DNA from 3 places in the Photobacterium sp. DNB22_13_2 genome. Region 2 is predicted to be linked to each of the others. Evidence: predicted binding sites of a transcription regulator. Region 2 holds the regulator's gene; each other region holds the start of a gene.
What was found. Region 2 encodes MetJ, which represses methionine synthesis genes. Its sites were predicted from a motif close to TTAGACNTNTANANGTCTAA; they were not measured.
Positions count from the first base shown of each region.

Region 1 (3,285 bases), on a different contig from region 2:
GCTGAGGTCGCAATCTCTCTACGTTCAAGATCAAATTCCCAAATACCCTCTTCCACAGAATTGAAGGTCGTTGTCAGTTGACGAGAGGCTTTATTCAATTTGGCTGAAATTTGATAAACATCGGTGACATCGTGGACCGTGCCTCGCATTTCAACAGCTTGCCCCCGACTATCACGTATCACTTCAGCCCGTTTGCGTAGATACTTAATGGTGCCATCCCAGAGCTGAACTCGGTGGACCAAATTGTAATTGACCGCATCATTTTCAATCGACCGATACAGCGTATCGAGTACCCATTCTCGGTCTTCTGGATGAATTAACGCAGAGAGTAAAGATAACGTCGGCAATAACGACTCATCTTTAATGTCATATATTCGATAGACCTCTTTGCTCCATTCAAAGCAATGCTCTTGAAGATTCCAACTCCAGCAGCCAACTTTTGCGACTTTTTGACCTTCTTCCAGTTGCCATTTCAGCTGTGACTGACGCAGCAACAGAGCTTCGTAGCCGACTTCGTAGCCAAGATACGTCAAGAACGTATTGCAATACTCAAGCAAAGCATCAATCGAATAGAAAGGTCGTTTGAATAGACAGGAAATAACACCAACTAACTGATGGTTGCGAGCAAAAAGAGGAATACCAATGAAGGTTTCTGCTGTCTCGGTATGTTTATGCGAGTATAGAGGGTACCTCTTATCAAAGGCACTAGGAATAATGAGCGGCCGCTCACTCTCGACGATTTTAGCTTCGGGCACTTCCATTAACGGAAAATAATGCCCCTCTCCTGCATCACCCTGAAAGCAGCTTGAGAGAGTATGTACTCCTTCACCATCTTCGCTTATGGAACCAATGAGGATGGTATCTACTGCATAGGCCTCGTACAAACTCTGGCCAATCGCCTCAAAGAGCTGGTTTCCGCTAAGTTGGTTAAAGCTATTGATTTTATTGTAATCCATCAGCATTTTAATTATTACCAACGGCATTTTTCAGTTGTCTTGGTAATAATACTATCATTTCACCCGTGCGGACTTTACCCCATACCCCCGCAAGATAAAAGCAAGCTTGAGCATTCATAAAAGGGATATCTACAAAACATTGATTAACATCACCCTAATGTACTTCTGTCGTTTACATAACATGCGACTTAGAGTGTTGACTCTGTAATAGAGCTTAACGACTGCCCTCTTTGCTCTCATTCATACTGGCGAACGGTAATCAACCTCTCAATAAAAACCGGAGTATCAATGACACTCCGGTTTTTCATATTAGACCTAGATTACGAGATAAAATAGCCGCTTAACTCGCAGGTTCAATCGTCCCCTTGAAGGTTTCCTGCATGAAGTCTCTTATCGGTTGGGACTGAAAGATACCGACGAGCTTTTGATAAGTACTGTTGTCTTTGTCTTCATCACGGGCGGCGATCACCATCACCGCCAGTGGCGCGTCTTTCGCTTCAAGGAATAGTCCCTGCTCTTGTGGATTAAGCCCGGCAGACATTACGTAGTTCATGGTAATCGCGGCTGCGTCTACATCATCCAAACTGCGTGGTAATTGGGCTGCCTCGACTTCAATAAATCGAAAGCCTTTTGGGTTATCAGCAATGTCATGCAACGTTGCGGTAAATCCAACATCAGGCTTCAACGTAATAAGCTTTGCCTCTTCTAACAGTAGAAGACCACGGCCACCATTAGTCGGATCATTTGGAATAGCAATCTGAGCGTTGTCTGGTAGTTCTGCAAGAGAGCGGTATTTATTGGAGTAAACACCCATTCGCATCAGGATCGACTCGCCGATGGAAACTAAGTTACTGTTGTGGCCCTTATTGAAGCTCTGCAAAAACGGAAGATGCTGATAACTATTTAACTGAATACTCCCATCAGCCAAAGCGGCATTCGGCGTGATGTAATCAGAAAATTCAACGACTTCGATCTCCAAGCCTTGCTTCTTCGCCTCAATCGCAACAGCTTCAACAACCTGAGCATGAGGTCCCGACGTTGCCCCAATTTTTATGACTGAGGCTTCTTCCTGTCCACAAGCCGTCAATCCTAACAATGCAACAGCCGCAATGGCCCATCGTTTTAGCTTGGTATACTGCTTCATGCTTCTTCCCTGTAAGTTAACTTGGACATCCATACGTCCATAATATAGAGCGTTATCTATAATTCAAACACTTAATTGAACCTAACATAGAGCTATCAATAATGAGTTATTCCAATAAGGCATACTCAGTTACTAGCCTCTCATATGTTTAAACTGAAGCTCTATCAAACGTTGATATAACTCACTACTTTGCATTAATGATGGATGGTCACCAATATCAACCAAGCGCCCTTGATCAAATACGGCTATTTGATCGGCATGCTGAATAGTTGAAAGTCGGTGAGCAATAATGAGCGTGGTTCTGCCACGCATCAGCTCCTCGAGTGCCTGCTGAACATGGTATTCACTTTCACTATCTAGCGCACTGGTCGCTTCATCAAGTAGCAAGATTTTGGGATCTTTTAAAATCGCCCTAGCAATCGCGATTCGCTGGCGTTGTCCTCCTGATAACCGGACTCCTCGTTCACCAAGAAAGCTGTCATACCCATCAGGCAAATTCATAATGAAGTCATGAGCGTGGGCTTTTTTCGCAGCCTCTATCACTTGCTCATCGGTTGCTTGCGGATTGCCGTAGCGAATGTTGTGGAAGACATTATGGCTAAACAGTGCAGGCTGCTGTGGCACCAACGCCATTTGTTGACGTAGCTTGCTGGGATCGAACTGGCGAATATCAATACCGCCTAATGTCACCTTGCCTGACTGCGGATCGTAAAAGCGCTGCAATAATTCGAACAAGGTTGTCTTACCCGCACCTGACGGACCAACCAACGCGAGCACTTTCCCCTCTTCAGCTGTTAGCGTTAACTGCTTTATGGCTGCCTGATCTGGTCTTGAGGGATAGTTAAATGTCACATCCTCAAATATGGCCTCGGCAGAAATATCCTCGGCAGAGGTAACACTGTGACTAGGCGCGATAATATGGCTCTCAACATGGAGTAGCTCTACCAACCTTTCTGTTGCCCCAGCAGCGCGTTGTAATTCACCCATAACCTCTGAAATAGTGGCCAGTGAAGAAGCGACCATAATGGCATAGAAGACAAACGCCCCTAAGTCACCGGCCGACATCACACCATTGATGACATCACTGCCGCCAACCCACAACATGCCAGCAATCGCACTGAACACAATCACGATAACACCAGAGATTAAAATCGCACGCTGCATAACCCGCTGGCGGCCGATGTC
Region 1 is NZ_JBNNXU010000002.1:466,929-470,213, forward strand. Features, by position in the region: gene ACVA58_RS05305 (bifunctional diguanylate cyclase/phosphodiesterase) at 1-956, opposite strand, end outside; gene ACVA58_RS05310 (MetQ/NlpA family ABC transporter substrate-binding protein) at 1,297-2,100, opposite strand; gene ACVA58_RS05315 (ABC transporter ATP-binding protein/permease) at 2,233-3,285, opposite strand, start outside.
Region 1: ACVA58_RS05310 (MetQ/NlpA family ABC transporter substrate-binding protein) is a predicted target of MetJ. The motif match lies at 2,122-2,141, and genes of this name have one in related genera.

Region 2 (3,285 bases):
TAACGTCAACCAATGGCTGTTGCTGCAAGTAAGCCAATATCTGGCGGCTGTTTTCCTCATGCATCCGCATTCTTGGTGCCAGTGTCCGCAATCCCCGTAACGTCATATAGGCATCAAATGGTGCCCCCGTTGCACCGATACAATTCGCCCACCAGGCAATCTCTTCCGCGTGCTCTTCGGTCTTGGAAATCAATACGCCACCAACTACATCCGAATGGCCGTTGATATATTTAGTCGTTGAATGAACAACAAAATCGGCGCCCAGGGCGATAGGCTGCTGGAGGATTGGTGACAGGAAAGTATTGTCGACAGCCACCAGCGCCCCGGCTTGCTTGGCCGCCGCGCAAATTTCTGCCACATCCACAATGCGCAATAGGGGGTTCGATGGGGTTTCAACCCAAATCAGCTTAGGCTGCAAGGCCAATGCTTCGGCGACCGCAGTCGGATCGGTCTGATCAATAAAACGGACCTTGAAATCACCCTTTGCTGCGCGGGTGTTGAACAATCGGTAAGTACCGCCATAACAATCGTGCGGGGCAATAATCAGATCCTCAGGGCCAACTAATGCTGAAGCAAGCAAGTTGATGGCCGCCGTACCGCAGTTGGTCACCACCGCGCCCGCGCCCCCCTCCAGTTCAGCCAACGCGTCAGCCAACGTGTTGCGGGTTGGGTTGCCAGAACGAGAGTAATCATATTGTGGCACCTCACCTAATTGCGAGAAGCTATAGGTTGAGGTTAAATAGAGAGGGGGAACCACAGCATTGTACTGGGTATCGGATTCGATGCCGGTGCGAACAGCGACGGTAGCTAGCTTCTTGTCACTCATAATTACTTTCCTTGTCAGGGCGGCCCTGCTGAATAACTTTTACGCAACAACATAACCACAAACGAAGAGGACGTCAATACTTCTGGACGTCTATATGTCTTTGCTTATGGCAGTAAATCCCGCTAAAATTCAGGCATACTATATTTCTTCACTTTTATATCGCTGAGAAGGTAAAAAATGGCAGAGTGGAATGGCGAATACATCAGCCCTTACGCGGAACACGGTAAGAAAAACGAGCAAGTCAAAAAAATTACAGTTTCGATTCCATTGAAGGTTCTGAAAATCCTGACAGATGAACGTACTCGTCGCCAGGTCAACAACTTGCGCCACGCCACCAACAGTGAATTACTGTGCGAGGCCTTCCTGCATGCCTATACTGGCCAGCCACTACCGACCGACGACGATATCCGTAAGGACCGTCCGGACGATCTTCCTGCCGAAGCCAAGGCCCTGATGGAAGAAATGGGGATCACATACGAAGATATCAACGAATAAGCATCCAAGTAGACTGCTACGCATAATGCCAGCAGTTTATGACGATAAAAAAACCAGCCATATGGCTGGTTTTTTTGTATGCGATACAACTTGCAGGAATTACTTCGCTTCCATATAACCGACAGGCATATCGATTCGCGCAACGCCCGAGTCTACCGCCGCTTGGGCTACAGCCTTGGCAACACGTGGCAACAAACGTGGGTCCATCGGTTTAGGGATAATGTATTCTGTACCAAATTCAAGCTTGTCGGCACCTGCCGCCGCAACCACTTCTGCGGGAACAGGCTCTTTTGCCAGTGAGCGAATAGCGTCAACGGCAGCGAGCTTCATCTCGTCATTGATTTCGCTCGCGCGAACATCCAATGCCCCACGGAAGATAAACGGGAAGCAGATAACATTGTTTACCTGGTTCGGGTAGTCCGAGCGGCCAGTACCCATGATCAAATCATCGCGAACGGCATGAGCCAGCTCAGGCTTGATTTCAGGATCCGGGTTAGAACACGCAAAGACCACTGGCTTATCGGCCATCAGTTTCAGCGCTTCCGGTGCCAACAGATCGGGACCCGATACGCCGACAAAAATATCCGCACCTTCAATCACATCTTCCAGCGTACGCTTGTCAGTGTTGTTGGCAAACAGCTGCTTGTATTCGTTGATATCGTCACGGCGGGTGTGGATCACGCCCTTGCGGTCAAGCATGTAGATCTTCTCGCGCTGGGCACCACACTTAATCAGCAGTTCCATACACGCTACAGCCGCAGCACCAGCACCCAAACAGACAATCACCGCTTCGTTGATGTTCTTGCCTTGCAACTCAAGCGCATTAAGCATACCCGCCGCAGTGACAATCGCCGTACCGTGCTGATCATCGTGGAACACCGGTACATGACAACGCTCGATCAGACGTTTTTCGATTTCGAAACAGTCCGGTGCCTTGATATCTTCCAGGTTGATCCCGCCAAACGTATCAGCAATGTTCGCCACCGTGTCGACAAACTCATCGATAGTACGGTGCTTCACTTCGATATCTATCGAGTCCAGGCCAGCAAAGCGTTTGAACAGCAGAGCTTTACCTTCCATAACAGGTTTTGACGCCAATGGGCCCAAGTTACCCAAGCCAAGGATAGCGGTACCATTGGTGATCACCGCGACCATGTTGCCTTTACCGGTGTACTTGTAGACATTCTCTGCGTTTTGCGCAATTTCGCGCACGGGCTCAGCCACACCAGGGCTGTAGGCTAGCGCCAGATCTTCTACTGTATTAGCCGGCTTGGTGAGCTCAACGGCGATTTTGCCTGGTACGGGATAAGCATGGTAGTGAAGGGCCTGTTGGCGAAAATCTTCAGACATAGTGTTCGAAATCCTGACTTGGGTAATTTTATTTTAGAATTTGGACATAGATCATATTCTATGGCAGCACAAAATCCTAGCACCGAACATCTGGTCGATCCAATGATTCCCAGACTGAATAGCCGAGTTTGGTGGGGAATATAGCGTGTTAGGCGATGACTAGAGGATAGATCGCCAACATTGCTGGCAACAGGATGCAGATAGGGATTAAAGCGGACGAAACTATGGCATAAAAAATGGACATAAAAAAAGGGATGCTTGCGCATCCCCTTTTTCGACATTCATCTGGCAATTATTACTTGCTAGAAAGCGCACCGAAACGCTTGTTGAATTTGTCGATACGGCCACCAGAGCTAACCTGACGCTGCTTACCAGTGTAGAAAGGGTGACACTTGTCGCATACATCTAGGTTGATGTCTTTACCCATAGTAGAGTTAAATACGAAAGTGTTGCCGCAAGAACAACGAGCGTTTACTGCAGTGTACTCTGGGTGAATACCTTGTTTCATGGGATAACCTCAAAAGTAAGGCCGTGTCGCTCTCCCGATCCAAAGCCGGGCACCACACGCGTTAATAAATATACGTAACGGCTGAACTGCCAATACGCCAAATTAG
Region 2 is NZ_JBNNXU010000011.1:90,606-93,890, forward strand. Features, by position in the region: gene ACVA58_RS16585 (O-succinylhomoserine (thiol)-lyase) at 1-826, opposite strand, end outside; gene metJ (met regulon transcriptional regulator MetJ) at 1,004-1,321, shown strand; gene ACVA58_RS16595 (malic enzyme-like NAD(P)-binding protein) at 1,421-2,671, opposite strand; gene rpmE (50S ribosomal protein L31) at 2,967-3,179, opposite strand.

Region 3 (3,285 bases), on a different contig from region 2:
GCCCTGAATGCATTTAAGGCCAGCTTCAATGACTTCCCACTTGGAGGAGTCAACCATGATAGGTACTTTGGATATTTCAGGTTCAGAAGCACAAAGATTCAGAAAGCGCACCATGCACGCTTCTGCATCCAACATCCCTTCATCCATGTTGATATCGATGATCTGGGCGCCGTTTTCGACCTGCTGACGAGCGACATCCAATGCCTCATCATACAACTCTTCTTTGATCAGGCGTTTGAATCTTGCAGACCCCGTAACATTAGTTCGCTCACCAACATTAACAAACAAGGTATCTTTCTCTATGAGCAAGGGTTCAAGGCCTGATAACCGACAGCCAATCGGCAATTCAGGTAATGCGCGAGGACTCACCTTTGCAACAGCTTCTGCCATCTGGCGGATATGTTCAGGTGTGGTACCACAACATCCCCCAACCAAGTTGAGGAAGCCACTTTGGGCCCACTCTTGAATATGCTCAGCCATCTCTTCTGGAGAGAGGTCATACTCACCAAAGGCGTTAGGTAGGCCGGCATTAGGGTGGGCTGACACGGCGCATTCAGAAATGCGAGACAACTCCTCGACATATTGGCGGAGTTCATCAGGGCCGAGCGCACAGTTCAAACCAAACGAGATAGGTTTGACATGACGTAATGAGTTATAGAAGGCTTCCGTAGTCTGACCAGACAGAGTTCGTCCTGACGCATCCGTGATGGTGCCAGAAATCATCACTGGCAGCGTGCAACCATCTTCATCGAAAACGGTATCCACAGCGAATGCACAGGCTTTAGCATTGAGGGTATCGAAAATAGTTTCGATAAGGATGATATCGGCTCCACCTTTGATTAATGCACGAGTTGACTCGGCATAGGCCTCAACAAGCAGATCAAAGGTAACATTTCGAAAACCGGGATCGTTCACATCCGGTGAGATTGAACAAGTACGGTTGGTCGGGCCAAGCACACCAGCAACAAAGCGCGGCTTATCCGGTGTTTTTGCCGTCCACTCATCAGCCACTTGGCGGGCGAGTTTGGCAGCCTCGAGATTGATTTCGGCACTCAGGCTTTCCATCTCATAATCGGCCATCGCGATAGTCGTTGAATTGAAGGTATTCGTTTCAAGGATATCAGCCCCGGCCTCAAGATAGGCAGCATGAATATCTTTGATCAGTTGCGGTTGTGTCAGTACCAGTAAGTCGTTATTGCCCTTGAGATCCATATGCCAATCGGCAAAACGCTCACCACGATAATCTTGCTCTTCCAGCTTATAGTCCTGGATCATGGTGCCCATGCCACCATCGATGATCAGGATCTGCTCTGCCAAGCGCTTATTTAATAAATCCTTGCCCGTCAACACCGCTTTACTTCCTTATCTAATGTTACAGCTAGTTCACATCCTACCATAGCAACAATGGAAATCTAGACGTCTAAAGGGCTTTTCATTGATTAAATTTTAACTCATTGAAAGAAATTAATGATAGCTATCGAGCAGTGATAGATTTATATTTTGACACAATTTTCAGCTTTACTTTAATTCACCATCGAGGTCATGGGATGTCAGTTTACAGCACCCTCTGTTTCCTAGCAGCAGCAGCTATGCTTATCGCTTTTATAAACAGTAAAATAGGAAAAATGCAGACCACTATCGCCATTACCGCCGGGGCATTGATGCTATCGTTAGGCATTATTATTGCCGGGCATAATGGTTGGTTCCATCTTGAAGACATTGCAGCAAGCCAACTTGGCGAGATCAATTTTGAAAATTTCTTACTCAAAGGGATTTTGGGATTTTTGCTCTTTGCTGGCGGCCTGGGGATCAAACTGCCTCACCTTGAAGATCAAAAGTGGGAAATCACCACACTGGCACTGGCCGCGACCTTGTTCTCGACCTTTTTTATCGGCTTTGCCTTATGGGGGATTTGCCAGGCTATCGGCATCCAGCTAGATCTTATCTATTGCCTCATCTTCGGCTCTCTGATCTCTCCTACTGACCCGATTGCTGTACTCGCTATTGTAAAAAAACTCGATGCACCAAAACGCATTTCTACCCAAATTGAGGGCGAATCTTTATTCAATGACGGCTTTGGCCTTGTCATTTTCGTTACTCTATTTACCATCGCTTTTGGTAACGAAGCCCCTACCGTACTTGGCGTCGGCCAATTGTTCCTACAGGAAGCCATTGGCGGTATCGCCTACGGCTTTGCTCTTGGTCTGATCTTCCATTACCTCATCAGTTCGACCAATGACCACTCAATGGAACTGTTGCTGACCCTTGGCATACCAACGGCAGGCTATGTGTTTGCTGATGTCATCCATGTGTCTGGTCCGCTGGCAATGGTGGTATCAGGAATTATGATTGGTAACTGGACCCGCTATATCGGTTTCTCCAAAGAGAGTGAAGATCACCTCGACCACTTCTGGGAGTTGGTCGATGAGTTCCTCAATGGGGTACTGTTCCTATTGATTGGTATGAGTATGCTGCAGTTCAGTTTCCACCAAGAAGACTGGGTACTGATGGTGATTGCCGTTCCATTGGTCCTCTTGAGCCGTTTCCTCAGCGTCAAGCTCTCTTATATCGGTTTCCAGCGATACCGCGACTACAACCCTATGTCGGTTAAAATCCTGACTTGGGGTGGCTTACGAGGCGGCTTGGCCCTTGCTATGGCCATGGCAATCCCCGCCGGGGTGATGGTGATCCCGGATAAGAATATCGATGTCCGGGAAATTATGCTGGTCATGACCTATTCGGTGGTGGTGTTCTCGATTCTGATCCAAGGCTCAACAATCACCTCCTTGATCCACAAGGCCAAGCACTGGGAAGCTGAAAACAACACCTAATGTGTTCTCAGTTGGGATAGTTACTATATAAAGAAGACCTGCAGATGCAGGTCTTTTTCTATCTCACCAAAAAGACTATTCACCCTTGGTGAAGTTCGCTTCAGAAAACTTATCCAAATCATAAGGTGTTTGCTGGTAAACACAATAATTCAGCCAGTTAGAAAACAACAAATGACCATGGCTACGCCAACTACCGATTGGTGGGTTTTCCGGATTGTTATCAGGGTAATAATTAACAGGTACCTGTGGCTCCATACCTTCACCAACATCCCGCGTATACTCATTGTGCAAAGTATCGACATCATATTCAGGATGACCGGTTACAAAGACATTTCGCTTGTCTTTGGTTGCCGCCAGGTATACACCAGCCTGATCTGAGGTGGCTAGAATATCAAGATTGGTATGTTCAGCCAAATACTCTGGTGAGAAGTCTGCATAGCGAGAATGCGGCGCA
Region 3 is NZ_JBNNXU010000013.1:1,119-4,403, reverse strand. Features, by position in the region: gene metH (methionine synthase) at 1-1,350, opposite strand, end outside; gene ACVA58_RS17825 (cation:proton antiporter) at 1,548-2,831, shown strand; gene metA (homoserine O-succinyltransferase MetA) at 2,907-3,285, opposite strand, start outside.
Region 3: metH (methionine synthase) is a predicted target of MetJ. The motif match lies at 1,405-1,424, and genes of this name have one in related genera.